DNA from 4 places in the Kribbella sp. NPDC055110 genome. Region 1 is predicted to be linked to each of the others. Evidence: riboswitches for the same ligand, from Rfam matches in the RefSeq annotation. Region 1 holds a riboswitch; each other region holds the start of a gene.

What was found. A riboswitch is a leader RNA that binds a small molecule or an ion and turns the genes downstream of it on or off. The one in region 1 is predicted to bind cobalamin.
Region 2: linked by a shared signal. The riboswitch ahead of ACWF0M_RS11360 (putative cobaltochelatase) and the one ahead of ACWF0M_RS16460 (ribonucleoside-diphosphate reductase subunit alpha) in region 1 are both predicted to bind cobalamin.
Region 3: linked by a shared signal. The riboswitch ahead of cobN (cobaltochelatase subunit CobN) and the one ahead of ACWF0M_RS16460 (ribonucleoside-diphosphate reductase subunit alpha) in region 1 are both predicted to bind cobalamin.
Region 4: linked by a shared signal. The riboswitch ahead of ACWF0M_RS14630 (CbtB domain-containing protein) and the one ahead of ACWF0M_RS16460 (ribonucleoside-diphosphate reductase subunit alpha) in region 1 are both predicted to bind cobalamin.

The regions. Positions count from the first base shown of each region.
Region 1 covers NZ_JBSGTS010000009.1:97,907-105,253, reverse strand. The annotation lists gene ACWF0M_RS16480 (class I SAM-dependent methyltransferase) at 1-533, opposite strand, end outside; gene ACWF0M_RS16475 (class I SAM-dependent methyltransferase) at 530-1,354, opposite strand; gene ACWF0M_RS16470 (Fic family protein) at 1,943-3,208, shown strand; gene ACWF0M_RS16465 (DinB family protein) at 3,278-3,859, shown strand; cobalamin riboswitch at 3,920-4,087, shown strand; gene ACWF0M_RS16460 (ribonucleoside-diphosphate reductase subunit alpha) at 4,248-7,034, shown strand; gene ACWF0M_RS16455 (ribonucleotide-diphosphate reductase subunit beta) at 7,031-7,347, shown strand, end outside.
Region 2 covers NZ_JBSGTS010000005.1:325,751-333,097, forward strand. The annotation lists gene ACWF0M_RS11340 (hypothetical protein) at 1-112, opposite strand, end outside; gene bluB (5,6-dimethylbenzimidazole synthase) at 109-1,521, opposite strand; gene ACWF0M_RS11350 (cobyrinate a,c-diamide synthase) at 1,518-2,855, opposite strand; gene cobO (cob(I)yrinic acid a,c-diamide adenosyltransferase) at 2,870-3,484, opposite strand; gene ACWF0M_RS11360 (putative cobaltochelatase) at 3,486-5,486, opposite strand; cobalamin riboswitch at 5,556-5,681, opposite strand; gene ACWF0M_RS11365 (FadR/GntR family transcriptional regulator) at 5,677-6,384, opposite strand; gene ACWF0M_RS11370 (ABC transporter substrate-binding protein) at 6,512-7,347, shown strand, end outside.
Region 3 covers NZ_JBSGTS010000005.1:342,850-350,196, reverse strand. The annotation lists gene ACWF0M_RS11440 (mandelate racemase/muconate lactonizing enzyme family protein) at 1-13, opposite strand, end outside; gene ACWF0M_RS11435 (serine hydrolase) at 10-837, opposite strand; gene ACWF0M_RS11430 (cobalamin biosynthesis protein) at 882-1,829, shown strand; gene ACWF0M_RS11425 (histidine phosphatase family protein) at 1,853-2,533, shown strand; gene ACWF0M_RS11420 (DUF3500 domain-containing protein) at 2,524-3,492, shown strand; cobalamin riboswitch at 3,481-3,605, shown strand; gene cobN (cobaltochelatase subunit CobN) at 3,640-7,341, shown strand.
Region 4 covers NZ_JBSGTS010000008.1:43,832-51,178, forward strand. The annotation lists gene ACWF0M_RS14590 (fumarylacetoacetate hydrolase family protein) at 1-333, shown strand, start outside; gene ACWF0M_RS14595 (class I SAM-dependent methyltransferase) at 367-969, shown strand; gene ACWF0M_RS14600 (VOC family protein) at 979-1,356, shown strand; gene ACWF0M_RS14605 (hypothetical protein) at 1,393-1,779, opposite strand; gene ACWF0M_RS14610 (hypothetical protein) at 1,836-2,207, opposite strand; gene ACWF0M_RS14615 (alpha/beta hydrolase) at 2,204-3,364, opposite strand; gene ACWF0M_RS14620 (histidine phosphatase family protein) at 3,428-3,991, opposite strand; gene ACWF0M_RS14625 (CbtA family protein) at 3,988-4,734, opposite strand; gene ACWF0M_RS14630 (CbtB domain-containing protein) at 4,740-4,937, opposite strand; cobalamin riboswitch at 4,971-5,099, opposite strand; gene ACWF0M_RS14635 (LysE family translocator) at 5,835-6,476, shown strand; gene ACWF0M_RS14640 (MFS transporter) at 6,466-7,347, opposite strand, start outside.

The DNA.
Region 1 (7,347 bases):
AGCACCTCGCGCAGTCCCTCGTCGCTGCGGATGCTGAAGAATCGACCGGGCCCGTAGCCCATGCCGTCCTCCCAGACGTGTTCGCGTCCGCTGACGTCGCCCCAGAGTCCGACCGCCAGCGGGGCGCCGGGCCGCAGCACCCGGATGATCTCCTGCAGCGCTTGGTCGAGGTCCTCGTCGGCCACATGCAGCAAGGTGCTCATCGTCCAACCGGCCTCGAACGTCGCGTCGTCGAACGGCAGGTCGAGCACTGACGCGACCTCCGCCCGCAGGCCGCGTTCGCGGCAGGCGTCGACGCTGGCCGGCGACAGATCCACGCCGGTGTAGGTGAAGCCCGCCGCCGCGATCGCCGCTCCGTCGCGGCCGGGACCGCAGCCTAGTTCGAGGACGGTGTCGCGGCCTTCGGCGCGGAGTTGGTCGAGGTACGCCGTACGCCGGGCGACTCGCGGCTCGGGGAGGTCGCGTTCGACGCGGTCCCGGATCTCGTTGGAGTAGTAGGTGATGAGGTCTTGCTCGCGTTCTGCGCGGGTCATGGCTTGGTGGCCTTCAGGGCGAAGAGGAGGGGGATGCGGGGTGCGGTGTCCGGGAGGCGCCACCAGCCGTTGGTGGTCTGTTGCATTGATGGCCAGCGGGGCCACGGGAGTACTTCGGACTCGCGGAGGCTGGTGAGTTGGAAGCCTGCGTCGGCGAGAGTCGTAGTGATCTCGCCGAGGCCGTGGCGCCATTCGTAGCTGGTCTGCCGGCCGGGCACCTCGTCGCCCGTGTAGGTGACGGTGGAGTCGTGAGCGATCGGGCCGCGGCCTTCGAGGTAGTCGGCGCGGAGCACCAGGTCCTCGGACTCGCCGGGCAGGGAGACCTCACGGAGCGCGTTGAGCAGCGGGTGGAACTCGACGATGTAGAGGACGCCGCCGGGTTTGAGCAGGTCGCGGACGACCTCGGCCCACTGCTTCAGTTCAGGCAGGTAACAGAGCGCGCCCTTGCCCGTGTAGACGATGTCGAACTGCCGTCCGTCGACCGCATCCAGGGCGTCGTACACATTGGCGTGTAGATAGTCGACCGCGACGCCCGCCTCGGCCGCGATCTGCCGTGCGGCCTCCAGCGACCTCTCGGACAGGTCGAGCCCGCTGGTCCGCGCACCCCGCCGCGCGAACTCGATCGTCTCGGTCCCCAGGTGGCACTGCAGATGCAGTACGTCGCGACCGTCGAGCGGACCGAGATCCTCCCACTCGTAGTCGGCGAACCAGAACTCCGCAGGCCGATCGTAGAAGTCACTCGCCGCATGCAGCGGCGCCCGCGCATCCCAGTCAGCCTGATTAGCGGCCACCATCCGCCGCGCCTGCGCATCCAGAGTCACACCCACCAGTCTCCCCACAGTCCACACAGGACCACCCGTCCGCCACCGCCCCAAACCAGTTCGGGGAGCCCCACCCTCCCAGAACAGGCAGCGTCGCTCCCCGAACTCACACACACTGACCCCCAAACCGGTTTGGGGAGCCCTGCCCCTCCCACACCAGGCAGCGTCGCTCCCCGAACTCACACACACTGACCCCCAAACCGGTTTGGGGAGAGCTTCCACCAGAACTGGGGAGCGCTGCTGCCCGATCCGGGAGGGTAGGACTCCCCACAACGCCCGGCCCGACAGCTGTCGAACTGCGCGCGATCGGTCGGCGGGGGGCACCTGTTGAGCTTGTGGGACTACAGCGTCGTGGTGGGGTGGAGACAGAACGTGGTGGGTGGCAACCTGCTATTTCCTGTTCAAGGCCACCGGTTCAGGGACAAGGCCTCCAGGAACCCCGGGCGGCGCGTGCAAACCCGTGTCGGATCGTCCGATTCGCTGGCCCTGGGCCTGCGTGGTTGTCCACGGATGGGTCCACAGGGCTGCCCGCTTTCCACAGTCTCCACAGGTCTTGTTCAAGGTTTGTGGATAAGGTTGAATAAGGGTATGGCACGGGTTGAGTTGCATCGGTGGCCTGGGCACCCGGACGGGTTCACCCGGGCGGAGCGTCTGGGTGGGTCGTACGAGCTGTATTTCCCCGACCCGCTCGTCGGACGTGAGTTCGACTTGTCCGACGACGTACTCGCGCTGCTCGAGGACGCCGCCGGCGATCTGGCCCGCCTGGACGCGACGGCCGCCGTACTGACCAACAGCGAGGCGCTGGCGCGGCTCCTGCTGCGCGCCGAAGCGGTCGGGTCGTCGCACATCGAGGGGCTCGTCGTCGGCGCGCGCCGGTTGCTGAAGGCCGACGTACTGCGGGAACGCATCAGCGACGTCACCGCCGAGGAGGTACTCGGCGCGGTGGACGCGATGACCTGGGTGACCGAGTCCGTCCAGGCCGGGGACAAACTCGAGGTCGACCACCTGCTCGAGGCGCATCGCCGGTTGATGGCGCAGTCGCCGCACCCGGAGTACGGCGGCGAGGTCCGCTACCTGCAGAACTGGATCGGCGGCCGCTCCCCCGCCGAGGCGTACTACGTGCCGCCGCCGGCGCAGGTGATCCCCGAACTGCTCGCGGATCTGATGACGTTCGTCCGCGAGTCGCGGCTGCCGGTGCTGGCGAAGACCGCGATCGCGCATGCGCAGTTCGAGACGATCCACCCGTTCGCCGACGGCAACGGCCGGACCGGGCGCGCGCTGATCCACCTGATCCTGCGCGCCGACGGCCTCATCACGCGCACCGTCCCACCGGTCTCGCTCTCGCTCGCCACCCACGCCACGGAGTACGTCGACGCACTGACAACCTTCCGGTACGTCGGACGCGCGACAACCGCGAAGGCCCGCGCGGCCGCGAACCCGTGGCTGGGAATGTTCGCAAAGGCCTGCACGCACGCGACCGCCGAAGCTGCACGCTTCGAGCAGACCGCCGCAGACCTCAAGGCCGAATGGCGGGAACGTGCGGCGCCGGTCCGCTCCGGCTCCGCGGCCGAACTCCTCATCGAGGCGCTGCCCGCCGCGCCGGTCCTGACGCTCGCGGCCGCGGCCCAACTCATCGACCGCTCCCAGCAAGCCGCGAACCAGGGCCTGGCCCGGCTGGTCGAGACCGGCATCCTGCGCGAGCTCACCGACGGACGCCGGAACCGGGTCTACGAGGCGCCCGAGCTGATCGACGCCTTCACGTTGCTGGAGCGTCGTTTCGCGAGTCCGGCCGCGGACACCCGGATCGAGCCGCCTAGCAGACCGGTCCCCACGAGGCCAGAACCGACACACTAGGCGGTTTGACTTTCCGGTCGCGATCGAGCAAGAATTCGAACACATGTTCGATCGTACAGGGGAGTTGTGATGCCGGAGGCGTTCGACTGGGACATCCTGCACCGGCCGTCGGCGATGGCGATGGTCCGCGGCCAGCTCGGGTTCAGCTGGATGGTGCTCTCCGGGCGGCTCGCCCAACTGACCGACGAGCAGTACTTCTGGCGACCGAGCAGCGAGGCGCTCACCGTCGTACGGCGGCACTATGCCGGGCGATTCCGGCCGCTCGGATCCGGTGAATGGGTCGCGCAGTGGCCGGACGAGCCGGACCATCGCGGACCGCGGACGATCGCCTGGCTGATCGCACACCTGACCGAGATGTTCTTCGAGCGCTGGGAGTGGACGTTCGGGGCGAGCCGGCAGGGGCGGGCCGACATCACCCTGCACGGCAACGCCCGGGACGCGGTCGCCTGGCTGACCTACTGGGTCGAGGCCTGGCAGGACGCGATCGCCAGCCTGGACGAGGACGCGGCGATGACGATCGGGCTGAGTCAGGCCAACGAACTGGACGCCGCCGAGCCGTTCGGTCATGTCGTCCTGCGGCTGAATCGCGAGCTGATCCATCACGGCTCGGAGATCATGACCCTCCAGGATCTCTATGCGGTCGCAGCGTGAGGACCACAAGATGTGCGACACGCGGCGTGGCGCTACCACAAGATCTAGATCGATCCGCCTAGCATCACTACTGTTGGTGGTTCGGGACGGTCAACACCACAAGATGTTGATCATTTCGAGGCAACAGGGGAATCCGGTGCGAATCCGGAGCTGCCGCGCAACGGTGTGCGGACGTGACGTCGAGTCGCGTCCGCGAGCCCGGATACCTGCCACCGGTGCGTGTACCGCCGGTGCACGCGGTCCGAGATCTCGCGGGTGGGTCGCAGGGCGTGACGGCAGGGTTCCCGGCCGGTGCCGCCGGTCCCGTCATGCGCCCGCTCGCGTGCTCCCGGGTCTCCGAACTCTTCTGGAGCGCACACCTGTGACCATTGCTTCCTCATCACCCTCGGTGGCGGCAGACCTTCGCACGGAGCTGACCGTCGTCCGCCGCGACGGCAGCAGTACGCCGTTCGACGCCACCAAGATCTCCGTCGCCGTGACGAAGGCGTTCCTCGCCGTCGAGGGCGCCGACGCGGGCGCCACGCACCGGGTCCGTGACCTGGTCGCCGACCTGACCGGCCGGGTCGTCGCCGCCTTGACCAGCCGCGGTGACACCCGCCGCAGCGTGCAGGTCGAGGACATCCAGGACCAGGTCGAGCTGGCGCTGATGCGCGCCGGCGAGCACCAGGTCGCCCGTGCCTACGTGCTGTACCGCGAGGAGCGGACCAGGGCCCGCACCCCCGCCGACCCGAGCGGTGTCACCGAGAAGCCGGCGCTGACTGTCCGCGCGGCCGACGGCAGCCGGTCCCCACTCGACGTCGACCGGCTCCGCGTGATCGTCGCCGAGGCCGCCGCCGGACTCGATGCGGTCGACCCCGAACTGATCCTGAACGAGACGCTCGGCGCCTGCTACGACGGCATCGCGCAGCACGAGGTCGAGCTCGCGCTGGTGATGGCCGCCCGGTCGTACGTCGAGACCGAGCCGCAGTACAGCTTCGCCGCGTCCCGCCTGCTCCTGGACCAGATCCGCCGCGAGGCACTGGGCCGCGTCCACGGCGAGCCCCGGCAGGCGAGCCAGTCCGACATGACCACGGCGTACGTCGACTACTTCCCGCGCTACATCCAGCTCGGTATCGAGGCCGGGCACCTGGACCCCGAGCTCGGCACCTTCGACCTGGAGCGGATTGCGGCCGCGATCCGTCCCGAGCGCGATCTCGACTTCACCTTCCTCAGCCTGCAGACGCTCTACGACCGGTACCTGCTGCACATCGACAAGGTGCGGTTCGAGTTGCCACAAGCCTTGTTCCTGCGGGTCGCGATGGGCATCGCGCTGCGCGAGGAGGATCGCGACGCGAAGGCGATCGAGTTCTACGAGGTGCTCAGCACCTTCCGGTTCATGACCTCGACGCCGATCCTGTTCAACTCCGGCACCACCCGGCCGCAGCTGTCGGCCTGCTTCCTCACCACCGTCGAGGACGATCTGGCCGGGATCTTCACCGGCATCCGCAACAACGCGCTCCTCGCCAAGTACTCGGGCGGCCTCGGCAACGACTGGACCCCGGTCCGCGGCATCGGCGCCCACATCCGCGGCACGAACGGCGAGTCCCAGGGCGTCGTCCCCTTCCTCAAGATCGCCAACGACACCGCCGTAGCCGTGAATCAGGGAGGAAAAAGAAAGGGCGCGGTGTGTGCCTATCTGGAGACCTGGCACATCGACATCGAGGAGTTTCTCGACCTGCGGAAGAACACCGGGGACGAGCGTCGCCGGACCCACGACATGAACACCGCGAACTGGGTTCCCGACCTGTTCATGCAGCGGGTCGAGGCCGGTGGTGAATGGACGCTGTTCTCGCCTGATGAGGTTCCGGAGCTGCACGATCTGTACGGCGCCGCATTCGCCGAGGCGTACGCCGGGTACGAAGCGGCCGCGGATCGCGGGGAGATCCGGGTGTTCAAGCGGGTGCAGGCGGTCGACCTGTGGCGGCGGATGCTGACCGTCCTGTTCGAGACCGGACACCCGTGGATCACGTTCAAGGATCCGTGCAACCTGCGGTCGCCGCAGCAGCACACCGGCGTCGTCCACTCGTCGAACCTGTGTACCGAGATCACTCTCAACACCGGTCCCGACGAGATCGCGGTCTGCAACCTCGGCTCCCTCAACCTGGTCGCCCACCTCACGCCGGACGGCCTGGACACCGGCCTGCTCCGCGACACGGTCCGGGCGGCGGTGCGGATGCTCGACAACACGATCGACGTGAACTTCTACACGACCCCCGAGTCGGAGCGGTCGAACCTGCGGCACCGGCCGATCAGCCTCGGGTTGATGGGGTTCGCGGACGCGCTGTTCACGCTGCGGATCCCGTACGCGTCCGACGCTGCGGTCGAGTTCGCGGACCGCTCGATGGAGGAGATCAGCTACCACGCGATCGAGGCGTCCAGTGAGCTCGCCGCCGAGCGCGGCCGGTACTCGTCGTACGACGGATCGCTGTGGAGCCTCGGGATCCTGCCGATCGACTCGCTCGACCTGCTGCACACGGCACGCGACGGTGACGTGATCATCGACCGCGACACGCACCTCGACTGGGACGGTCTGCGCGCGAAGGTCCTGCGTGACGGCATGCGGAACTCCAACGTGATGGCGATCGCGCCGACCGCGACGATCTCCAACATCTGCGGTGTGAGCCAGTCGATCGAGCCGACGTACAGCAACCTGTTCGTGAAGTCGAACATGTCCGGCGAGTTCACCGTCGCCAACCCGTATCTGGTGGCCGATCTGAAGGAGCGCGGGCTCTGGGACCAGGTGATGGTGTCGGACCTGAAGTACCACGACGGCGTGCTCGCGGGGATCGAGCGGATCCCTGCGGACCTGCGGGAGCTGTACGCGACGGCGTTCGAGATCGACCCGATGTGGCTCGTGAAGGCGGCGTCGCGGCGGCAGAAGTGGATCGACCAGGCGCAGTCGCTGAACCTCTACATGGCGAAGCCGTCGGGTCGGGCGCTCGACGAGCTTTACCGGTCAGCTTGGCGTTATGGCCTCAAGACGACTTATTACCTGCGTTCCCAGTCAGCAACCCATGTCGAGAAATCCACACTGCAGGGCACCGACGGCCGACTCAACGCCGTACCCGTATCCATCCCCGAGCCCACCGGAGCGGTCTGCTCCATCGACGACCCCGACTGCGAGGCCTGCCAGTGACCACCGGACTGAGCGAGATCAACCTGGGCGCATCCCGGGTGCAGGTCACCGACAAGGCGATGATCAACTCCCGCGCCGACGTGAACCAACTGCTGCCGTTGAAGTACACGTGGGCCTGGGAGAAATACCTTGCCGGATGCAACAACCACTGGATGCCGACCGAAGTCTCCATGCAGGCGGACATCTCGTTGTGGAAGTCGAAGGACGGCCTGACCGACGACGAGCGTCTGATGCTCAAGCGGAACCTCGGGTTCTTCGCCACCGCGGAGTCCCTGGTCGCGAACAACATCGTGCTCGCCGTCTACCGCCAGCT
Region 2 (7,347 bases), on a different contig from region 1:
GCAGCGCGCCGTCGGTCCCGTCCGGGTTGGTGACGATCAGCTCGTACTTGTTCGCCATCAACGTCACACGCTGCTTCATCGAGAACGCGGGCACGTACATAGGTGCGGTCATGTCGTGGAGTGTGTCAGACCAGAGGCCGACGCACCGACCTGCAAACCGCGAGCGAGCGCTTCGGCACACTCGGAGTTCTGTGCAAGCTGTACGGCGAGGTGCCCAACGCCCTGCAGGGCGAGGTCGCGGGCGATCTCGACACCGAACTCGACGGCCTCGGCGGGTGTGCGCGCGGGCCGCCACAACACCCCGAAATCTGCTTGCGGGCGGTCTGCTTGGAGATCGACGATCAGTGCGTCGGCCTGTTGCAGTTGGCTCGGGTCGCCGCCGACGATCACCTGAACCCGCTGACCGGTTGTCGGTACGGCGTTCTGCGCGGCCCGGTTTTGCGCGGCCCGGAGCGCGTCGTCGACGATCGACGTACCGCGGCGGCCCCATTCCTCGTGGTGGATCGCCCAGGACAGCGGGCGCCGCTTCGCCCATCCGGAACGTACGAGTTCGGGGGTCGCGGCGAACTCCTCGACGTACCCGATGCACAGGTAGCCGACCAGCTCGATGTGCGCGGGCAGGTCGAGGACCGCGGCGACCTCGCCTGGTTCGAAGAAGGAGACCCAGCCGACGCCGAGACCCTCTGCGCGGGCGGCGAGCCAGAGGTTCTGGATCGCGATCGCCGCGGAGAACATGGTCGTCCGCGGATCCGCGTGCCGGCCGAGAACGTGCCGGCCGCCGCGGCCGGGGTCGCAGGTCACCGCGAGATTCAGTGGGGTGTCGAGGATCGCCTCGATCTTCAGCCCGTCGAACGCCGCGCGCCGGTCCTCGGGGAGGGATGCAGCGAATGCGTCCCGCTGCGCGGTCGCGAGATCATGCACCTTGCGACGGGTCGCGATGTCGCGGATCACCAGGAAGTCCCACGGCTGGCTCAGTCCGACACTCGGCGCCCGATGCGCTGCCTCCAAAACCCGCCCGAGCGTCCCGTCGTCAACCGGCAGATCCACAAACCCCCGCCGCACATCCCGCCGCTCAGCAATAACCCGCTGCACAACCTCGCGATCCCGAGCGTCGTACCCGTCCGCCCGCTGCACAACCGGGCGATCCCGCGTGTCACGCCCATCCACCCGCCGCACGCCGATTGCGATTGTGGTGTTGGGGGATTTGCGTTTGGTGATGAGGAGTTGGGCGCCGGTTGCGAGTACGGCTGCTTCGGCGATGCTGGGGGTTCCTTTGAGTTGCTCGACCTGTTCGCTAGGGGTTGGCGTCGGCTGGTTGGCGAGTTCGTCGTTCGAGAAGGTGCGAAGCTCAGCACCCAACTGCGCAACGAGCTCTTGCAGCGCAGGTTCGTTCTCCTTGCCGGCGATCGTGACGACCAGTCGCACCTCGCCCGCGAGTTCGTGGAGGGTTGTCGTCACGAGATCCTGCAGCTCGGCGTACGGCGTACCGCTGCGGAGTCCGACGCCGACGACCAGGTTCATCGGGCACGCTCGCGGGCGGCGGCGACCAGTCGTGCGGGGACGTCTGGGGTCGCGGTCCAGTGCAGGTGCAGGTACGACGCGTGGACGTGCGGGAGGGTGATTCCTTCGACGCCGCCGGGGAGATGCCAGGCCGGTTGTACGTCGGCGTCGAGGTCGATCGTGGTGCGGTGGAACTCGTGGCCGCGCACGCGGCGTCCTTCGTCGAAGAACGCGGTGCTGGTCGCGGCAACCGCCGTACGGTAGCCGAGGGTGAGGCGGCTGGTCATGCGGCCGGTCGCCGGGAGTACGCCGGTCATCGGGTGACCGTCGAGTTCGCGGCAGAGGTACAGCAGGCCGGCGCATTCGGCGATCACCGGGAGCCCGTCGGCGATCGCGGCGGCCACTTGTTTGCGCAGCTCGACGTTCGCGGAGAGCGCCTCTGCGTGGAGCTCCGGGAAACCACCGCCGAGGTAGAGCGCAGCGGTTGCCTCAGGCAACGGATCGACGAGCGGGTCGAACGTGACGACGTCCGCACCGGCTGCGGTCAGCAGCTCGGTCGTCTCGGTGTAGTGGAACGAAAACACCGGCCCGGCCGCAACAGCAACCACAGGCCGACCTGCACTCGCCGACAGTACGTCGGGGGTCCAGGGGGTCGTTTGGTGGGGTTGGGCGGCGTGGGCGGCAGCGACTACGGCCTGGAGGTCTACGCCTTGGCGAACTAGTTCTGCGGCGGCGTCTACGGCTTGTTCGGCTTGGGTGTGTTGTTCGTTGGCGGGGATCAGGCCGAGGTGGCGGCTGGGGACGGTCAGGCGGGTGTCGCGGCGAAGGACGCCCAGGACGGGTACGCCGGTCGGCGCGACACCGGCTCGTACTTCAGCCTCATGCCGGTCCGAGCCCACCTTGTTCAAGATCACCCCGACGATGCGGATCTCGGTGTCGAAGGCAACGAAACCTTGGACGACGGCCCCGACGCTCCGGCCCGCTGCCGACGCGTCGACGACCAGCACGACAGGTGCCTTCAGCAACTTCGCGACGTGGGCCGTGGACGAGAAACCTTCCGTCCCGAGCGCGCCGTCGTACAGCCCCATCACACCCTCGACCACGGCCAGATCCGCACCGGCGGAACCGTGCCCGAACAGCGGTCCTACCAGTTCCTCGCCCGACAGCATCGGGTCGAGGTTCCGCCCCGGTCGCCCGGTCGCGACCGCGTGGAACCCGGGATCGATGTAGTCCGGCCCCACCTTGAACCCGGCCACGACGTACCCGGCCCGCCGCAGCGCCGCCATCAACCCGACGGCGACGGTCGTCTTACCCGCACCGGAGGACGGCGCCGCAACCACCACCCGCGGAATCATCGTGGTTTCCTGGGTTACCACTCGATGCCCTTCTGGCCCTTCTGGCCGGCGTCCATCGGGTGCTTGAGCTTGGTCATCTGGGTGGCGAGGTCGGCGGCCTCGAGGAGGTTCGGGTGGGCGTCACGGCCGGTGATGACGACGTACTGGTGACCGGGGCGGTTGACGAGCGTGTCGACGACCTCGTCCACGTCGATCCAGCCCCACTTCATCGGGTACGTGAACTCGTCGAGCACGTACAGGTCATGGGTCTCGGCGGCCAGGCGGCGCTGGATCTCGCGCCAGCCCTCGACCGCGTCGGCGGCGTGGTCCTCCTCGGTGCCGGCCTTGCGGGACCAGCTCCAGCCTTCGCCCATCTTGTGCCACTCGACCGGCCCGCCCTCACCGGTCGACTCGTGCAGCCGGCCGAGCGCCTTGAATGCGCTCTCCTCGCCGACCTTCCACTTCGCGCTCTTCACGAACTGGAAGACCCCGAGGTTCCAGCCCTGGTTCCAGGCCCGCAGCGCCATCCCGAACGCGGCCGTCGACTTCCCCTTCATCTCGCCGGTGTGCACCATCAGCAGCGGACGGTTGCGGCGCTGGCGGGTGGTCAGGCCGTCCTCCGGTACGGCGACCGGCTGTCCCTTCGGCATGTCAGGCCGCCTTCCGTTCTGCGACCGTCCGGATAAGGTTGCCAGCGGCAACGTCTCCGAGGTCGAGGTACTCCGCTCCGAGATCCGAGGCAAGCTCCGCGGAGAGCCCGAGCCGGATACCGCGGCGCGGTTCGCAGTCCACCACGACAGTCGCGACTCCGCGCTGTGCGAGCCATCCGGCGGCCTGGCGGGCGCGCGCGAACGCGTTGTCGCCGTGCGTCGCGCGGCCGTCGGTCACGAGGACGAGGAGCGGGCGCCGGCGCGGGTCGCGGATCGCGGCGATCCGCAGTACCTCCGCCGCTTGCAGCAGTCCCTCGGCGAGCGGCGTACGTCCACCGGTGGGGAGAGATTCGAGCCGTCGTACGGCGGTCTCGACGCTGCCCGTCGGCGGCAGGGCGACTGTCGCGGCGGCGCCGGCGAACGTGACGAGCCCGACCGTGTCGCGGCGCTGGTACGCGTCGAGGAGGAGCGAGACGATCGCCGTCTTCACCTCGCCCATCCGCTTCTTCGTCCCCATCGAACCGGAGGCGTCGACGCAGAACAGCACGAGATTCCCCTCCCGCCCTTCCCGCACCGCGAGCCGCACGTCGTCCGCCCGCACCACCAGCCCGGGACCGCTCCGCCCGCGAACCTTCTGGTACGGCGCTGCGTTGCGCATCGTCCCCAACAGATGCGGACGCCCCGCCTCGCGCCCGATCCGGCCGCGATCCCCCACCACGCGCCCGACTTCGGTGATCGCCCGAGACCGCCGCCCGGCGACACCGGCTCCCGCGACCTGAACACTCAGCAGGCGAGCCTGGTACGGCGCGGAACTCCCAGCAACGTCACCGCTCGGGGCCGGGCCGGCCGACGGCTGACCGACGGACTGCTCCTCGCTTTCGGAAGTACCACCCTCGGAGGAAGCAGAGTTGTCGACTCCCCCACCAGGTCCGCCGCCTGGATCGTCCGGCCCGTCGTCGTCGGGGTTTTCGGGCGGAGTGCTGTTGTTGATGGCTTCTTCCAGCTGCTGGTCGTCCAGGCCGGGGGCGTCGAAGGGGTTACGGCGGCGGCGGTGCGGGAGGGCCAGTTTGGCGGCGGCGCGGACGTCTTCGACCTCGACGACGGTGCGGCCGGACCAGGCGGCGTGAGCGACCGCCGTACGGGCCGTGACCAGGTCGGCGCGCATCCCGTCGACGTCGAACGACGCGCAGATCTCCGCGATCTGGCGGAGCGCCGCGTCGGTCAGGATCACCTCGGTCAGCAGGTCGCGCGCCTTCACGATGCGTTCGGCGAGTTCGCGCTGCGCGCCGTCGTACCGGGCGACGAAGTTCTCCGGGCCGGCCTCGTACGTGAGCCGCGCGCGCATCACCTCCACCCGTACGGCGGGATCGCGGCTGGCGACCACGTCGACGGTCAGCCCGAACCGGTCGAGGAGCTGCGGCCGGAGCTCGCCCTCCTCGGGGTTCATCGTGCCGACGAGCACGAACCGCGCCGGGTGCGTGACCGAGACGCCGTCCCGCTCGACGGTTGCGCGGCCCATCGCGGCGGCGTCGAGGAGTACGTCGACCAGGTGGTCGTGGAGCAGGTTGACCTCGTCGACGTACAGCAACCCGCGATGCGCAGCGGCGAGCAGGCCCGGCTCGTACGCCGTGATGCCCTCCGCGAGCGCTTTCTCCAGGTGGAGCGACCCGATCACCCGGTCCTCGGTCGCCCCCACCGGCAACTCCACCAACCGCGCAGCGCGCACCGACCGGCCCTCCGCGTGCGGGCCGTCCGGGCAGGTGTGGTCCGGGTGGTCGGGATCGCAGGAGAAGCGGCAGCCGGGTACAACGTCGACGGGCGGCAGGATCTCGGTGAGAGCGCGGACGGCGGTCGACTTCGCCGTACCCTTCTCGCCGCGGATCAGCACACCGCCGATGGCCGGCGAGATCGCGGCCAGGATCAGCGCGAGCTGGAGGTCGTCCATCCCGACGATCGCGGTGAACGGGAAAGAATTCGACGGTCCGCTGAACGGAGCCCGCATCGGCGGTGGTCCCTTTCGTCGAGCGGGTGTCCACGCCCGCTACGGCCGGTACGCCGGCGCACGATGATCGCGCGCCTGCGGACGGCAGCGGATGTCCTGGCTTCCGAGATTCCTCCCGGTCACAGTGGCGGGACCGCCCCGGACTCCCAGCACGCTGGTCACCGGTGTTCCTCCACAGCCGTCGGCCCGATCATGGCACATCCGCCGGCCGGCTTCGGTAGGGGCCGGTGCCGAGGCGGGCGCGGACCTCGCCGAAATGCAGGTGGACGGCCTCTTCCGCCCGGTCGGCGTCACCCGAGGCGATCGCGTCGACCACGCGTTGATGCCGCGCCGCGGTTTCGCCCGGTGCCGCGGCGACGGTCTCCAGGTCGGTCTCGACAGCCCGGTAGACGTCCCAGAACAGGCCGACCAACTCGCGGGCCAGCGGGACGCCGGCCGCGTCGCAGATGTGTTCGTGGAACTCGCGGTCCGCGGTCGCCGCGTCCGGCCCGTCGACCCGCATCCGCTCGACACAGCCGGACAGCTTCTGCCGGAGCTCGCCGTCGCCGGTTCCCGCGGCGCGGCGGGTCAGCTCGGTCTCGAGAATCTCCCGGATCTCGAGCAGTTCCCGCAGTCGCTCGGTGCTGCTGCCGGATCGGGTGCGGAACAGCAGCCAGGGGTGCAACGCCGCCGAGCTGGCCGATCCGACGAAGGTTCCGTAGCCGTGCCGGATCTCGACGATCCCCAACGCCTGCAAGGCTTTGAGCGACTCCCGGACCGAGTTGCGGCTGACGCTGAAGTCGGTCATCAGCACGCTTTCCGGAGGCAGCGCGGCGCCTGGCTTGAGGTTGCGTTCGATGATCAGGTCGGCGATCGCGTTCGCCAGCTCGTCACTGCGTTTCGGCCGTGTCACTGCCACGACGCACCTCTCCTCCGGTCTTGACCGACCCGGAAAGGACTCTTAAAGTCGGCACTCATAGGACGTAGGACGTCCTATAACCTACCTCCTCTGAAGCTCCGCCACACCCCCTGCCGCTGGAGGCATCGTGAACCAAACAGGGTTCGACCGCCGCTCGTTCCTGAAGTACTCCGGTGCGCTCGGCGCAGCCGCGACGATCACTGGTGGATTGTCGGCCTGCAGCAGTGGCCCGGCCTCGACCGGAGCCGTCGGCGCCGGAGCGGACACCGGCCTGGTCACGGCGGTGATCGGCTACGGGAACAACCAGAGCTGGGACCCGACCATGACCGCGTCCGCCTTCACGATGGCGGCGATGCAGCACGTCTACGAGGGCCTGCTCGACACCGACCCGATCACCCGGCAGCCGTACGCCGCACTCGGCACGGAGGTGCCGTCCGACCTGAACGCCACGTCCTGGAAGTTCACCCTGCGGGACGGAGCGAAGTGGCACGACGGCCGGCCGGTCACCGCCGACGACGTCGTCTTCACCTTCCAGCGGATCCTCGACCCGAAGCTGAAGGTGCTCACCTACAACTTCTTCGCCGCCTGGCTGAAGGAGGTCAAGAAGGTCGACGACAAGTCCGTCGAGCTGGTGCTGAACTTCCCGTTCCCCGACGGGGCGCCGCGACTGACCATCGCGAAGATCATGCCCAAGCACGTCTTCTCCCAGGCCGGCGCCTGGGACCTGGCCAAGAACGGCAAGGCGGTCGGGTCCGGACCGTACAAGCAGGTCTCGCACCAGCCGAAGTCGAACACCACCTTCGAGGCCTTCGCGGACTACAACGGCCCGCGCCCGGCGGCGTTCAAGAAGATGAACTGGCTGAGCATCGTCGACTCCTCCGCCCGGGTCGCGAAGATCTCCGGCGGCAGTGCCGAGGCCCAGATCTCCGACAACATCCCGTACGCCAACATCGAGCAACTGAA
Region 3 (7,347 bases), on a different contig from region 1:
TGGTGAGCTTCACCGCACGGCCTCCAGGTTGTGCCGGTGGTTCCAGGCCTCGAGCGCGATCGACGCGATCAGCTTCTGCGCGTCGGTGTCCGGCAGTTCGGACGTCGTACACACGACGAGCACGAACGGGTCGGCGTCGGTCGGGCGGACGATGCCGCCGTCGTGCCGGATCCGGCTGTCCCAGCCGTTCTTGTGTTCGACGCGGGTCCCGTTCGGCAGCAGCGCGGGGATCTCGCCGTTCCACTGGTTGGCGGCGAGCAGTTCGCGCAGGTACTCGCCGGACTCGCCCTGCTGGTTGCCTACCGCAACGAGGACCCCGGCCAGGCCGGCCGGGCTCATCAGGTTGCTGATGCCGGCGCGGGCCGCAGGCCGGTCGTCGATGCCGCGCTGGATCTGGGACTCCGGCGCGGGCGAGCCGGGCAGCGTCGCCGCGACCAGGGCGCTGTGGGCCGCCGCGATCCCGACCTGCTCGAGCACGAGGTCGGTCGCCAGGTTGCTGGACCGGGTGATCATCTCGGTCGCCAGCCAGTTGAGCGGCACCTTCTGGCCCATTTGCTCCCAGGTCTTGGGTGCCTCGTCCTCCGCCGGGTCGACGCCGAACCGGCCGCCGGCGGCGGACTCGAAGTCGTTGTGCACGGCCACCGGCTGGGACACGGCCAGCTCGCCTGCCTCGACCTTGCGCATCATCGCCATCGCGACCGGCAGCTTCATCGTGCTCGCGGAGTAATGCGTCCGCTCCGCCTCGTGCACGAACACCGGCGTACCGTCCAACCGGCCCAGCCAGACCCCGAACTCACCGGCCCCGTCGACCTGCCGCAGCAGCTCCGCGATTCCCATGCCGCTCACCCAATCACAGCCGGGGACCTGGCAGACTGCCGAGGGTGTCACGGGCAATCGGTATCCTCCTCGGCTTCGCCGCCGATCGGCTCGTCGGCGATCCCCGCCGCTACCACCCGGTCGCCGGCTTCGGCCAGACAGCCGCCCGCCTCGAGAAACGCCTGTACGCCGATACGCGCCGCAACGGCACTGTGCACACCGCAGTCCTCGTCGGATCCACAACGGTTCTGGGTCTCGCGATCGAGCGGCTCACGCGCCGGCATCCCATCCTGCACACCGCAGTCACCGCCGCCGCGACCTGGACAGTCCTCGGCGCCCGCAGCCTCGACCGTGAGGCCGAAACCATGGCCGCCCTGCTGGAGGAGAAGGACATCCCGGCGGCACGTGATCGGCTCAGCCATCTGTGTGCCCGCGACGCGACCGGCCTCGAGGCCGATGAGCTGGCCCGCGCGACGGTCGAGTCGATCGCCGAGAACACGTCGGACGCGTGTGTGGCGCCGCTGCTCTGGGGCGGGGTTCTCGGCGTCCCCGGTCTGCTCGGGTATCGCGCAGCGAACACGCTGGATGCGATGGTCGGCTACAAGTCGCCGAAGTACCTGAACTTCGGGTGGGCGTCGGCGCGGTTGGACGACGTACTCAACCTGCTGCCGGCGCGGGTGTGCGCGTTGCTGACCGGACTCGCGGCGGGTCGGGTGCAGGAGACGACGCGCGTCTGGCGGCGGGATGCGCCGAAGCATCCGAGTCCGAACGCCGGGCCGGTCGAGGCGGCGTTCGCGGGAGCGCTCGGGCTGACGCTGGGCGGAACGAACAGCTACGGGACCTACGCGGAGGATCGCGGCACGCTGGGCGACGGTCCGGCGCCGACGGTCGCCGACGTACGCCGTACCGCCGCCCTGGCCCGCCGCGTCACCGTATCCGCCGCCGCCGTCGCCACAATCCTCGCGTTACGTCCGAAGAAGCGGAGAGACGTCTCGCCGGATCTTCGGACGTAAGCAACTGGATGGAAGGGGAAGCGATGGGGTTGAGTCACCGGCCGTTGCGGATCGCGTTGATCCGGCACGGCGAGTCCGAGGCGAACCTGGACAAGACGATCTACGAACGCATCCCGGACCACACGGTCCCGCTCACCGCGCGCGGACACGAGCAGGCCGCGAAGGCGGGCGAGGAGCTGCGGGAGCTGTTCGAGAACGAGCCGGTCCGCGTGTACGTGTCGCCGTACCTGCGGGCCCGGCAGACGCTGGACTCGCTCGGGCTGGACGACCTGATCGGCGTACCGCGGGAGGAGCCGCGGCTGCGGGAGCAGGACTGGGCCAACCTCCAGGACACCGCGGACATCGAGCGGCAGGAGAAGCTGCGCGACTCGTTCGGGCACTTCTTCTACCGGTTCACCCACGGTGAGTCGGGGTCGGACGTGTACGACCGGGTGTCGACGTTTCTGGAGACGATGCACCGCGACTTCGAGAATCCGGAGGCGGAGCGCAACGTGCTGCTGGTGTCGCACGGGCTCACGATGCGGTTGTTCTGCATGCGCTGGTTCCACTGGTCGGTACGGTTCTTCGAGTCACTGCGCAACCCGGGCAACGCGGAAACACGCGTCCTGCTGCGGCAACCGGATTTCCGGTACAAGCTGGACCGGCCGTTCGAGCAGTGGACGACCTACGAACCGACGGAACGGGAGCGATCGGCATGGTTGTAGCGCAGACGCGGGACGCCGTACTCGACCTGCTGGCGAGCCTCTCGCCGGCACAGCTCGAGAAGATCAGGGCCCCGTTCGACACGCCGGACCACAAGGAGTGGACGTACCTGCCGGGGGACCGGGCCGGGTTGCCGCTGTCCGCGCTGACACCGGCACAGCAGTTGCTGACCAAGCGCCTGGTCGAGCTGGGCTGCAGTGAACGCGGTGCGGCCGACACGTGGGCGGTGCTGGACGCAGAGGTGATCCTGCGGGGCATCCCGGCGTTGCCGGAGTCAGGGGACTGGGAGGGCTCGGTCCTCGGTAGCAGGTTCTTCCTGCGTGTGCTCGGCGACCCGTCCGACACCGAGCCGTGGGCGTGGCGGCTGAACGGGCACCACCTGGCGCTGCACGTGGCGTTCGTGGACGGAGCGGTCGCGTTCACTCCGCAGTTCATCGGGTCGAACCCGGCCGAGGTGCTGACCGGACCACAGGCCGGTCGGCGGTTCCTGGCCGCCGAGCAAGACCTGGGCTTCCAGCTGCTGCATGCGCTGGAGCCGGCCCAGCTGGAGATCGCACTGGTGTCACCGGACGCTCCCGACGACATGCTGACCCGGCACGACCCGGTGGCCGACGCGTCGTTGCTGCACCGCGGCCTGGCGTACGGCGACATGACCGAGGACCAGCGCCAGCTCCTGAGCCTCCTCATCGGTCAGTACGTCGGCCGCGCCGCCGGGCCGATCGGATTGCTGACGTGGCAGGACATCACCGCGCAGGGCATCGAGCGCCTGACGTTCGCCTGGGCCGGCGAGACCCAGCCGGGCGTCGGCAACCGCCACTACTACTCGATCGCCGGCCCGACCTTCCTCGCCGAGTACGACAACACCCAGGACAACGCCAACCACATCCACTCAGTCTGGCGAGACCTCCGCAACGACTGGGCCACCGACCTCCTAGCAAACCACTACGCCATGCACCGCTAGAGTCAGCGGGGTCAATCGACGGCATCAGCAGGAACCCGGTGTGAGTCCGGGGCGGTCCCGCCACTGTGACCCGTGAAGGGGAGTCAGGAACTGCCGCCGTCGTACCTGGAGTCGGGGCGTGGATACCCCGGAAAGGAACGCGTGCGCATGCCTGCGAAGCTGCTGTTGCTGTCCACTGCCGACACCGATCTGCTGGCGGCCGCCGCGGCTGATGCCGGGTGGAACGTTGCGAATCCGGCTCGGCTCGATCTCGCGGGTCTTGCACCGCTGCTCGATGACGCCGCGATCGTCGTCGTCCGGCTGCTCGGCGGGCGTCGCGCGTGGGAGGACGGGCTCGACGCGGTCCTCGCCTCGGGGAAGCCGGCGGTGGTCGTGAGCGGCGAGGCCGCGCCGGATGCGGAGCTGATGTCGCTGTCGACCGTGCCTGCCGGTGCGGTCACCGAGGCGCTCGGGTACCTCCGTGAAGGCGGCGCGGACAACCTCCGCAACCTGGCCGGCTTCCTGCGCGACACGCTGCTGCTGACCGGCGACGAGTTCGAGCCGCCGCGCGCGCTCCCGGCGTACGGCGTCCGTGGGTCCTTCGTCGACGACGACCGGCCTGTGGTGGGGATCGTGTACTACCGCGCGCACGAGATCTCCGGGAACACCGCCTTCGTCGACGCCCTCGCGGCCGCGGTCGCCGACGCCGGGGCGCAACCCCTTCCGGTGTACTGCGGGACTCTTCGAGGCCTCGACCCGGCCGAGAACGTCGGCCTCTTCGATCTCCTGCGGAAGTGCGACGTACTGGTCACCACGCTCCTCGCCGCGGGCGGTGCGGTCGCGGCGAACGCGAGCGCGGGCGGCGCGGACGATGCGTGGGACGCCGGTGCGCTGGCGTCGCTCGACATCCCGTTGATCCAGGGCCTCGCGCTGACCTCGACCCGCGAGCAGTGGATGGAGAGCGACGCGGCCATCAGCCCGCTGGATGCAGCGACGCAGGTGGCGATCCCGGAGTTCGACGGGCGGCTGATCACGATCCCGTTCTCGTTCAAGTCGTACGACGCCGACGGTCTGGCGCGTTATGCGCCGGACGCGGAGCGGTGCGCGCGGCTGGCTGGTATCGCGGTCGCGCACGCGCGGCTGCGATACGTTCCGCCGGCCGAGAAGCGGATCGCGCTGGTGCTGTCGTCGTACCCGACCAAGCACGCGCGGATCGGGAACGCGGTCGGGCTCGACACCCCGGCGTCGGCGGTCGTCCTGCTCGGGCAGCTGAAGGATGCCGGATACGACTTGGGCAATCTCGATCTGAGCGAGCTGCAAGGCGCGGACGGTGCCGACGGGTTGATTCACCGGTTGATCGCGGCGGGCGGGCACGACGTCGACTGGCTGACGGACGAGCAGCTGGCCAACGCGGTCGCCAAGATCCCGCTGTCCACGTACGCGACCTGGTTCGGCCGGGTCCCGGAATCGTTGCAGGAGGCAATGACCGGGGCGTGGGGTGAGGCGCCCGGTGAGCTGTACGTCGATACGTCGGGCGACGAGCCGGCGATCGCGCTCGCCGCGTTGCGGTTCGGGAACGTCGTGCTGATGATCCAGCCGCCGCGCGGTTTCGGCGAGAACCCGGTCGCGATCTACCACGACCCGGACATGGCGCCGTCGCACCACTACCTGGCGGCGTACCGCTGGCTGGAGGCGTCACCCGACGAGGGCGGGTTCGGCGCGCAGGCCGTCGTACATCTCGGTAAGCACGGCACGCTGGAATGGCTGCCGGGCAAGGGGATCGGGATGGCGGCCGGCTGCGCGCCCGACGCCGTCCTCGGGAACCTGCCGATGGTGTACCCGTTCATCGTCAACGACCCCGGCGAGGGGACGCAGGCGAAGCGGCGGGCGCACGCGACGGTCGTCGACCACCTGGTGCCGCCGATGGCGCGGGCCGAGACGTACGGCGACATGGCGAAGCTGGAGTACCTGCTCGACGAGTACGCGACGGTGTCGGCGCTGGACCCGGAGAAGGTGCCGACGCTGCGCGCGCAGATCTGGACGCTGATCCAGGCGGCGCAGTTGCACCACGATCTGCACACGTCGGAGAGGCCGGAGGACGACGACTTCGACGAGTTCGTGCTGCATCTGGACGGGTACCTGTGCGAGATCAAGGACGTCCAGATCCGCGACGGGCTGCACGTGCTGGGCGGGGCGCCGGCCGGCGAGGCGCGGATCAACCTGGTGCTCGCCATACTGCGTGCGAAGCAATTGTGGGGTGGCTCGTACTCGATCCCGGGGCTGCGCGCGGCCCTCGGCCATGCGTTCGGGGTGGACGAGGCGGAGTTGCTCGCCAACCCGGGTCAGGCCGCGCATCTCGCCGACCTCGCGACACTCGTCGATCTTCCGGCGGTTACCGGTGCTGACGGCGTCGACGTCCTGGAGGCGGTGGCGCGGAAGCTCGTGGTCGGGATGGAGACGGTGGGATGGGACGCGGCGAAGGTCCCGGTAGTCGTCAGCGAGGTCCTGGCCCGGGAATCCGCAGAAGTTGAGCAGTCGTTGACGTTTGCGGCTGAGGAGGTTGTGCCTCGGTTGGGGCGGACCTCGGACGAGCTGACGAACGTGTTGCGGGCGCTGGACGGGCGGTTTGTGGAGGCGGGGCCGTCGGGGTCGCCTACTCGTGGGCTCGTGAACGTGCTGCCGACCGGTCGCAACTTCTACGCGGTCGACCCGAAGGCGATTCCGAGCCGGAACGCCTGGGACGTCGGCGTCGCGCTCGCCGATTCGCTCCTCGCGCGGCACCAGGCCGAGACGGGGGAGTGGCCGCGCTCGGTCGGTCTGACGATCTGGGGGACGTCGGCCATGCGCACGCAGGGCGATGACCTCGCCGAGGTGCTCTGGCTGCTCGGCTGCCGCCCGGTCTGGGACGAGGCCTCGCGCCGCGTCACCAGCTTCGAGGTGGTCGGTCTGGAGGAGCTCGGCCGGCCGCGGATCGACGTGACGATCCGGATCTCCGGCTTCTTCCGGGACGCGTTCCCGCACGTCGTCGCGCTGCTCGACGAGGCCGTCCGGACGGTGGCCGCCCTCGATGAAGATGCCGCCGACAACTACCTGCGAGCACACGTCGACGCAGACGTTGCCGCAGGCAATGATCTGCGCCAGTCGACGGCGAGGGTGTTCGGCTCCAAGCCCGGTTCGTACGGCGCCGGTCTGCTGCCGCTCGTCGACGCGCGGAACTGGCGTACCGACGCTGAGTTGGCGGAGGTGTACGCCGTGTGGGGCGGGTACGCGTACGGCAAGGACCTCGACGGCGCGGAGGCCCGCGGCTCGATGGAACGCGCGTACGGCCGGATCCAGGTCGCGGCGAAGAACGCGGACACCCGCGAGCACGACATCATGGACTCCGACGACTACTTCCAGTACCACGGCGGCATGATCGCGATGGTGCGGCACCTCACCGGCGCCAACCCGAAGGCGTACGTCGGCGACTCCGCCGTACCCGCACAGGTGAAGACGCGGACGCTGGAGGAGGAGGCGAAGCGCGTCTTCCGGGCCCGCGTGGTGAACCCGCGGTGGATGGCGGCGATGCGGCGGCACGGGTACAAGGGCGCGTTCGAGATGGCCGCGACCGTGGACTACCTGTTCGGGTACGACGCGACGGCGGGCGTCGTCGACGACTGGATGTACGAGTCGCTGACCACGGAGTACGTCGCCGATCCCGACATGGCCGAGTTCTTCCGCAAGTCGAACCCGTGGGCGCGGCACGGGATCGCGGAGCGGCTGCTGGAGGCGGCGCAACGCGGGCTCTGGGCGGAGCCGTCGGCGGAGGCGCTGGAGACGCTGCGGAACGCGGTCCTTGAGACGGAGGGTGACATCGAGGACCGCGGCTGATTGGGT
Region 4 (7,347 bases), on a different contig from region 1:
TGGTCGAAGGGGAAGTGCTGCGAGACGTTCAACCCGCTCGGGCCGTCGCTGGTTCCGGCCGACGAGGTGGACCAGACGAACCTGAACCTGCGCTCGTGGGTGAACGGCGAGCCGCGGCAGGACTCGAACACGGCCGACATGATCTTCTCGGTCGCCGCGCTGATCCGCGACCTCTCGCAGTACATGGTGCTGAGCCCTGGCGACATCGTGAACACCGGTACGCCGGAAGGCGTCGCGCTCTCCGGCCGGTTCCCGTACCTGTCGCCCGGCGACACGATGGAGCTGGAGATCGACGGCCTCGGCCGCCAGAAGCAGTCCCTCGGCAAGGCCTGAAAACTGTCCCCGGCCGGCTTTAGAGTCGGCCGGGTGACCGACTTCCTCGCCGATATCAGCAGCTCGTACGACAACGTCGCGGTGTCGTACGCCGAACTCGTCGTGACCGGCGCCGAATGGGAAGACGCTGCCTTCGACCTCTTCGCCGGCCTCCTGCCCAGCGACTCCAAGGCGGTGCTGGATGTCGGATGTGGGCCGGGGCGGACGACCGGGCTGCTGGCTGCGCGCGAGCTGCAGGTCGTCGGGATCGACCTCTCGCCCGGGATGATCGAGGTCGCCCGCCGCGACCACCCGGAGCTCGAGTTCCGGGTCGGCTCGATGACCGCGCTCGACGTACCGGACGACTCGGTCGCCGGCGTCGTGTCGTGGTGGTCGATCATCCACCTTCCCCGCGACGTCGTCCCGCAGGCGTTCGCCGAGTTCCACCGGGTGCTGGCACCCGGCGGCATCCTCCTGATGGGTTTCCATGTCGGCGAGGAGTCGACTCACAAGACGTCCGGCTACGGCGGCCATCCGATGAACATCTACGTCCACCGGTGGACCGCGTCGGCCCTCACCGAGCTCGCGGTCGCGGCGGGCTTCACGCCGTACCTGGACTCCGAAATTCCCGACGACCGGCTGCTGTTGCGGAAGTAACCTCTGCCCATGACTTCTCGCGTGCGTACGGTGACGTTCGATGCCCACGACCCCTACGAGATCGCCGGGTTCTGGCTGCAGGTCCTCAATGCCGAGCGCCCCGACGACGACCATCCCGGCGACCCGTACGCCTCGGTCGAGTCCGACGGTCTCACCGTGCTCTTCGAACAGAACAACGACGAGAAGGTCGTCAAGAACCGCGGCCACCTGGATCTCGAACCCGACACCACCCGCGACGAGGAAGTCGCCTGGCTTCTCACCCTCGGCGCCACGATCGCCAACGACCACCGCAACCCGGACGGCACCGGCTGGGTGGTCATGCACGACCCCGAAGGCAACGAGTTCTGCGTCCTCCGCAGCGCCACCGAACGCGCCGCGACGAGCTGAACGTTGCCCGCGGTGGTGTCAGGATCTGGCAGGCTCCTACAGATCGTCGACGTACGGTGTCTGGCCGGTGAACGTCAGGCGCCAGTCGGTGTTCTGGGCGGTCACGGTGAGGTCGTAGCCCTGGCGGCGGGCGGTCAGTTCGTGGCGGCCGTCGGCGGGTTCGGAGACGGTGACCTTCCAGCCGCGGGACTCGAGGGTTTCGGCGGCGAAGCCGATCTGCGCCTCGGGGTCCGGGGTGGTGGTCGGGTCGCCTGTCTCGACGGTGATCGTGCAGACCGATTCCGGCCCGCTTTCGTCGGAGAGGGCGCCTTGGTCGACGGGACCGACGTCCTGGGTCACCGCCGGTTTCTGGCCGGGTACGACGGTTGCCGCCACCGCGAGGAGTTCCGAGCGGAGGTGGTTGCGAGCTTCGGTCAAGGTCACGCTTCCGTGATACACCGTCCGGCCAACCCTCGCGAGGTCACGCCGCGTTTCGATCGTCAGGAAACGACCGGTGTCTCCCCGGTGAACGCTATCCGCCAGTCCGTCGCCCACGCGTGGACCGCGACATCGAAGCCGTCCCGGGTGGCGGCGACCCGGAAATGACCGTTCTCCTCGGGTACGACGTCCGCGGTCCAGCCGCGGGCGCGCAACGCCTCGGCCGCGGCTTCGACGGCCGCCGCCGGGTCCGGCGACCGCGGGTTGCCGGTCTCGACGGTGACCCTGGAGACCGTGGCCGTCCCGCGCCCGTCGAACAATACGCCGGGATTCACCGGCCCCGGATCGTGCGTCACGACGGGCCGCTGATCAGGTACGACGGCCTCCGCCACCGCCAGCAACTCGCTCCGCAGGAACTCCCGCTCGCCTGTCATCGCCGCCGCCCTTCCGAGCCCCGTCCCGCACCGTGTGTCTGGCCCGCACCGTTTGTCTGGCCAGTACCGTTCGCCCGGCCCGCACCGTTCGACCGGCTCGGAGCAGCCTGTCCGGCGGCGGCTCCGGCCGACTCCTTCGACGGTTTGGTGAGGGCCACAACTCCGTCGTACACCTTGGACGCCGCTCCGGCGACAGCGTTCAGCGGGCCGCCCCACGACGTACCGAGGAGGAGCTTGGTCTCGGCGGATCGGCTCGTGTTCGTGGTCGTGATGTGGGTCAGGTCGCCCCGGACCACGCGGCCGATGTTGCGCAGCGCCTCGCTGTTCGGCCGGTAGTACTCGTTGTGCCAGTGCACCGACACCGGGTCGTCGCCGGCCCGCGGATCAGCGGTCGCCATCCGGATCCCGTCCGGGAAGTTCGCTGGATCCGGTCCGTGCCACTCGGAGTACGAGACGTAGTCCCCCGGCGCGCGCTCGGTGTACAGCCGGGTCGGCGGCTGCACGAAGTCGGCGGCCTCGTCGACGTACTTCGCGATTCCCGGCGAGCCCGTCATCACCAGCCGCCTCGGTCGGGCGCCCGCCATCACCGCCTGCGCGGCCACGTCGGTGCCGTACGAATGCGCGACCAGCGTGACGTCCGCGTCCTCGGCCTTCAGTTCGTCGACCTCGTCCAGGAACTCCGCGAGCGGCGGCCCGCCCGCGATCGCCGCATCCTTGCTCGCGGCCTGCACCAGACCCTGCGGCGAGTCGTAGTCGAGCCACACCACGACCGCCGTACCGGGGCCGGCCTCCTGCTTGATCAGGTCGCCGCGGTCCGACTGCCCGCGGAACGTGTCCAGGCTGTTCCCCATCCCCGGAACCAGCACCGCGACGTTCTTCGCCGCCTGGAGATCGCCGAGGACCTCGACCGCACGGCCCTTCCCCTCGGGGTCCACCGCGTAGAACTGCCGCGGCCGCTCCACCTCGACGACGTTGCCTTCGGCATCCACCGACGTCGTCTTGACCGGAGTGAGCAGGTCCTTGACGGTGTCCAGCCGCTTCCGCTGGTCGTCACTCGCAGTGCCGGCGTCAACCGCGGCCTGCAGGCGGTCGCGAGCCGCGACAAGCACGGCATGGTTGGCGCGGAATCGTTCGGCAAGCAGGTCGGACTCAGTCATCGTGACTCCCCGTGACAGCCGGTCACCTGGGCGTGCAACCGAGCCAACCGCAGTTTGTCAGGCCTAAGGTACGAAGGCCAGTGACCAGTTGCCGGAGTGGTACGAGAGGTTGACGGTGGCCAGGGGGCGTACGTCGACGTGTCGGAGCGACTCGGCCGGCGCGTCGACGACGTACAGGACGATCGCGCGGACGACCGCCGGATGGACGATCGCCAGCGCGGAGCCGTGTTCGCGCGCCGCCAGATCGCCCAGCCAGTCGGCGACCCGCGCGAGTACGTCGTTCTCGGTCTCGCCGCCGCCAGGCGTGGCGGTGTGCGGCCGCTCGAGCCACGCCGCCACCTGCGACGGCTCGGCCGCGAGCAGCTCCTCCAGCCCGCGCCCGGTCCAGTCGCCGTACTCACGGTCCCGCAGCGCGGGCTCCACCACCGGGTCGAACCCGAGTACGTCGGCCGTGCGTACGGCGGCCTGCTCCGGCCCGGCGTACACGACATCAGCGGACAGCTTCAGCTCGCGCGCAGCCTCGACACTCGACGGATCCGGCTCGGCGTCACCACCGAGCACGAGTCCGCGCAACGCGGGCGTCAGGGCATGCGCGACCACGGTCAGCGCCTGGGGTGGTGCGGTCAAGCGGCAGCCACCTTCGATCGGATCGGCCGGCGGTCCACCGCGACCGCATACCCGAATCCGAGCAGGAGCCACAGCGTCGCCTGCGTACCGAGCGAGGCGAACCGGAACTGCCACAGCAGCGTAGCGGGGAACGTCTCCGGAACCTCGTTGATTCGCGGCAGAATCAGGTACGCCGCCACCACGGTGACGACCAACCCGACGACACCGCCCGCGAGCCGGGCGACCTCGCCGTACCGCGCCGCCCACCGGGACAGCGCGACACCGGCCCAGACCGCGAGCAGGCCGATCACGAGCGTCAGGAGATACGTGACCGTACGGCGCGTGATCGTGTCCGGATCACCGACCGCCGGTGGATTCGGCGGGTACTTGAGGAACGGGACCAGCACGATGCCGACGAAACCCGCCGCGGCCAGTCCGAGCGCGGCGTACGCGTCGTTCCCGGTCCGGAGCTTGCGGCGGAGCAGCGTGAACGCGACGGCGAACAGTCCGCCGAGCGCAACGCCGTACAGGCTGGTAGCGAGGAACAAGCCGGCCTTCTGGCCTTCACGGCTGACCAGCGGCTCTTCCTCCTCCGCCTGCACAGCATGGTCATGATCATGGGTGTGCGCGGCACCGGCCTCTTCGATCGCGATCGCGGCGTCGACACGCGACTCGCCCAACGCGTAGGCGAACGTTCCGGCCAACAGGCCGGCGAAGAGTCCGACGATCAGTCCGCGCACCAGGAGCGATCCAAAGGTGCGCATCTGATCTAGTGGCAGGGCACGCCGAGTAGGTGGCGACCATCGTGCATCAGCTCGTGCAGGTACATCCCCGAACGGGACACCGCACCCTGGTCGAACCCGACCAGATACGCGAGCAACAGCATCAGGCCGACGCTGAGCAGCGCGGCGGCAAGGAGCTTGGGAGAGAGAGCCGGTACGGCGACCGACTGGGCAGGAGCTGCCATTGAACTTGACCTCCTGGGGAAGTGCGCGTCCCCTTAGAAAGGCTGCGAGTGCCCGAGCGTCCTGACTTACGAGCCGAAACTCGATCACAGTGGCGCGGCCGCGCCGGCTTCTCACCGGCTTCCCTCATGGCACCGCAGGTTGACCCTCGAACCGTAGGGGCCCGCCCACCCCCCGGTCAACGCACCACGGCGCGCCGGTGACCTATCCCACCCGAGCCCACGCAGTGTGGACACCACGTCAGGGGTTATCTGACGCTTCGGCCCGATGCGTGCGTGTTGGTGGCGGTATGCGGGACTTGAGACAGGCCATGGGGTGCAGGAACCCGACATTTCCTGTCCCCACCCACCAGCGCCTGTCCCCAGTCCCCACCGCACCACACCACCGCACGCGCGGCTCGCACGCACCGCACCCGGTATGCACCGCCCGGTGAACCGTCCCACCGAACGGCCCGGACCGAGCGCGACAAGAGCCCGCGCACACGAGGGGATATCCGATGGTGTTGTGGCTTCTCTGTTGGTGTTAGAGGGGAGAACCCACCATTCGAGGGGATATCCGTTCTTGTGCCCGAGGTGGGGGTGTGGTGGTGCCGGCTGGGTGATCGGGTTGGTAGTGGCGTGGCGGCTTGCGGGCGGGGGTGATGTGCAAGGTCGACAGGTAGTGCACCGGCGAGACGGTGTACACGCGGGCACGTTCACGCTCAGGTGCACTACCCGGCCACCCGACATGTCCTGTCGAGCGTGCACATCACACCAAGCCCGGCACCGCCCTGGAACCCGTCGACCACCCACACCTCAGTCACAAGAGCCGGCTATCCAACCTTCGGTGTGGCGGCGGGCGCGGGAAGACCCTCCAGAAACCCGGGGCGCCGAGCGGCTGGTCGCATCTATCCTTGGGGGATGCCGTCCGCTCAGCACTTGTTTGCGTTTGCGATTACTGCGTTCATCATCATCGTTGTCCCGGGGCCTAGCGTGTTGTTCATTGTGGGGCGGGCGCTTGCGGTGGGGCGGCGGGAGGCCGTGTTGACGATGGTGGGGAACACGCTGGGCGCGGCGGTCCTGCTCGGCGGGATCTCGGTCGGGCTCGGGACGTTGATCGCTGCGAGTGCGATCGCGCTCACCGTGGTGAAGCTCGTCGGGGCGGCGTACCTGATCTATCTCGGCGTACAGGCGTTCCGTTCGCGGAAGTCGCTGGTCGAGGCGATGCAGGGTACGGCGAGGCCGAGCACTGCGCGGCGGACGATCCGGCAGGGGTTCCTGGTCGGGGTGACGAATGCGAAGACGGCGGTGTTCTTTGCGGCTGTGCTGCCGCAGTTCGTCGACAAGGGGGCTGGGGCGCCGGCGTGGGCGCAGATCTTGGTGCTCGGGCTGATCTTCATCGTGATCGCGCTCGGCTCGGACAGCGTGTGGGCGTTCGTGGCCGGAACGGCGCGCGAGTGGTTCGCTCGTTCGCCGCGCCGGCTCGAGCTGGTTGGCGGGACGGGCGGCCTGATGATCATCGGCCTCGGCGCGAGCATCGCGGTGACAGGGTCTAAGGAGTAGCGGTACGTCGGCCCGCGGGTACTCCGAGGAGTGCGAGCAACGCGGGGAGGCCGAAGGCGACGAGGTACGCCAGCACCGCGGAGTGCGGTTCCATTGCCGCGAACAACGATCCCCCGATCGCGAGGATTGTTGCTGTCGACAACGAGTCGCTGAGCTGCAGGGCAGAGCTGTTGGCGCCCTGCTCGTCGCGTTCGGAGTACTCCAGGACCAGCACCGACAGCGTCGGGAACACGGTCCCCATACCCAGACCGGTCAAGCTCCAGCCGAGGATGCCGACCAGCACCGGGACGTCCGGGTTGAGGGTCAGCGCCGCCGTGACGATGCCGACCAGGATCGCGAGCATGCCGGCCTGCAGGAAGACGGCGTGTGAGAACGGCTGGTTCGGCCGGCCGCGATACCAGGACGCGGCGGACCAGCTCAGTGCGCTGACCGTCAGCACAAGACCGGCGAGCGCCGGCGACAGGCCGCGTTCCCGGGTCAGCATCAACGGCAGGAACACCTCCGCGCCGAACCCGGACGCCGCCACCAGCCCGCGCAGTGCGACCACCGACGGCAGCCCGCGCCCGAACGCGAACGTCCCGGATGGCAGCAGCCGCGGCCCGAACGCGATCACCCCAGCCAGACCGACCACGAGCAGCCCGATCTGTAGGACACCACGCTGCTGTCCGCCGTAATGCAGCAGCCCAACACCCACAGCAGCCGCGACTGCCCACAGTGCCCGCTTGTCCCACAACTTCCCCGGACGTACGTCGTACGCGCTGCCACGGGCCAGACCGGGACGCATCACGAGTGCGGCCGGAATCGCGATCACCGGTACGGCGAGGAAGACGATCCGCCAGCTCGTGTGCTCGACGACGAGGCCGGCGATCGC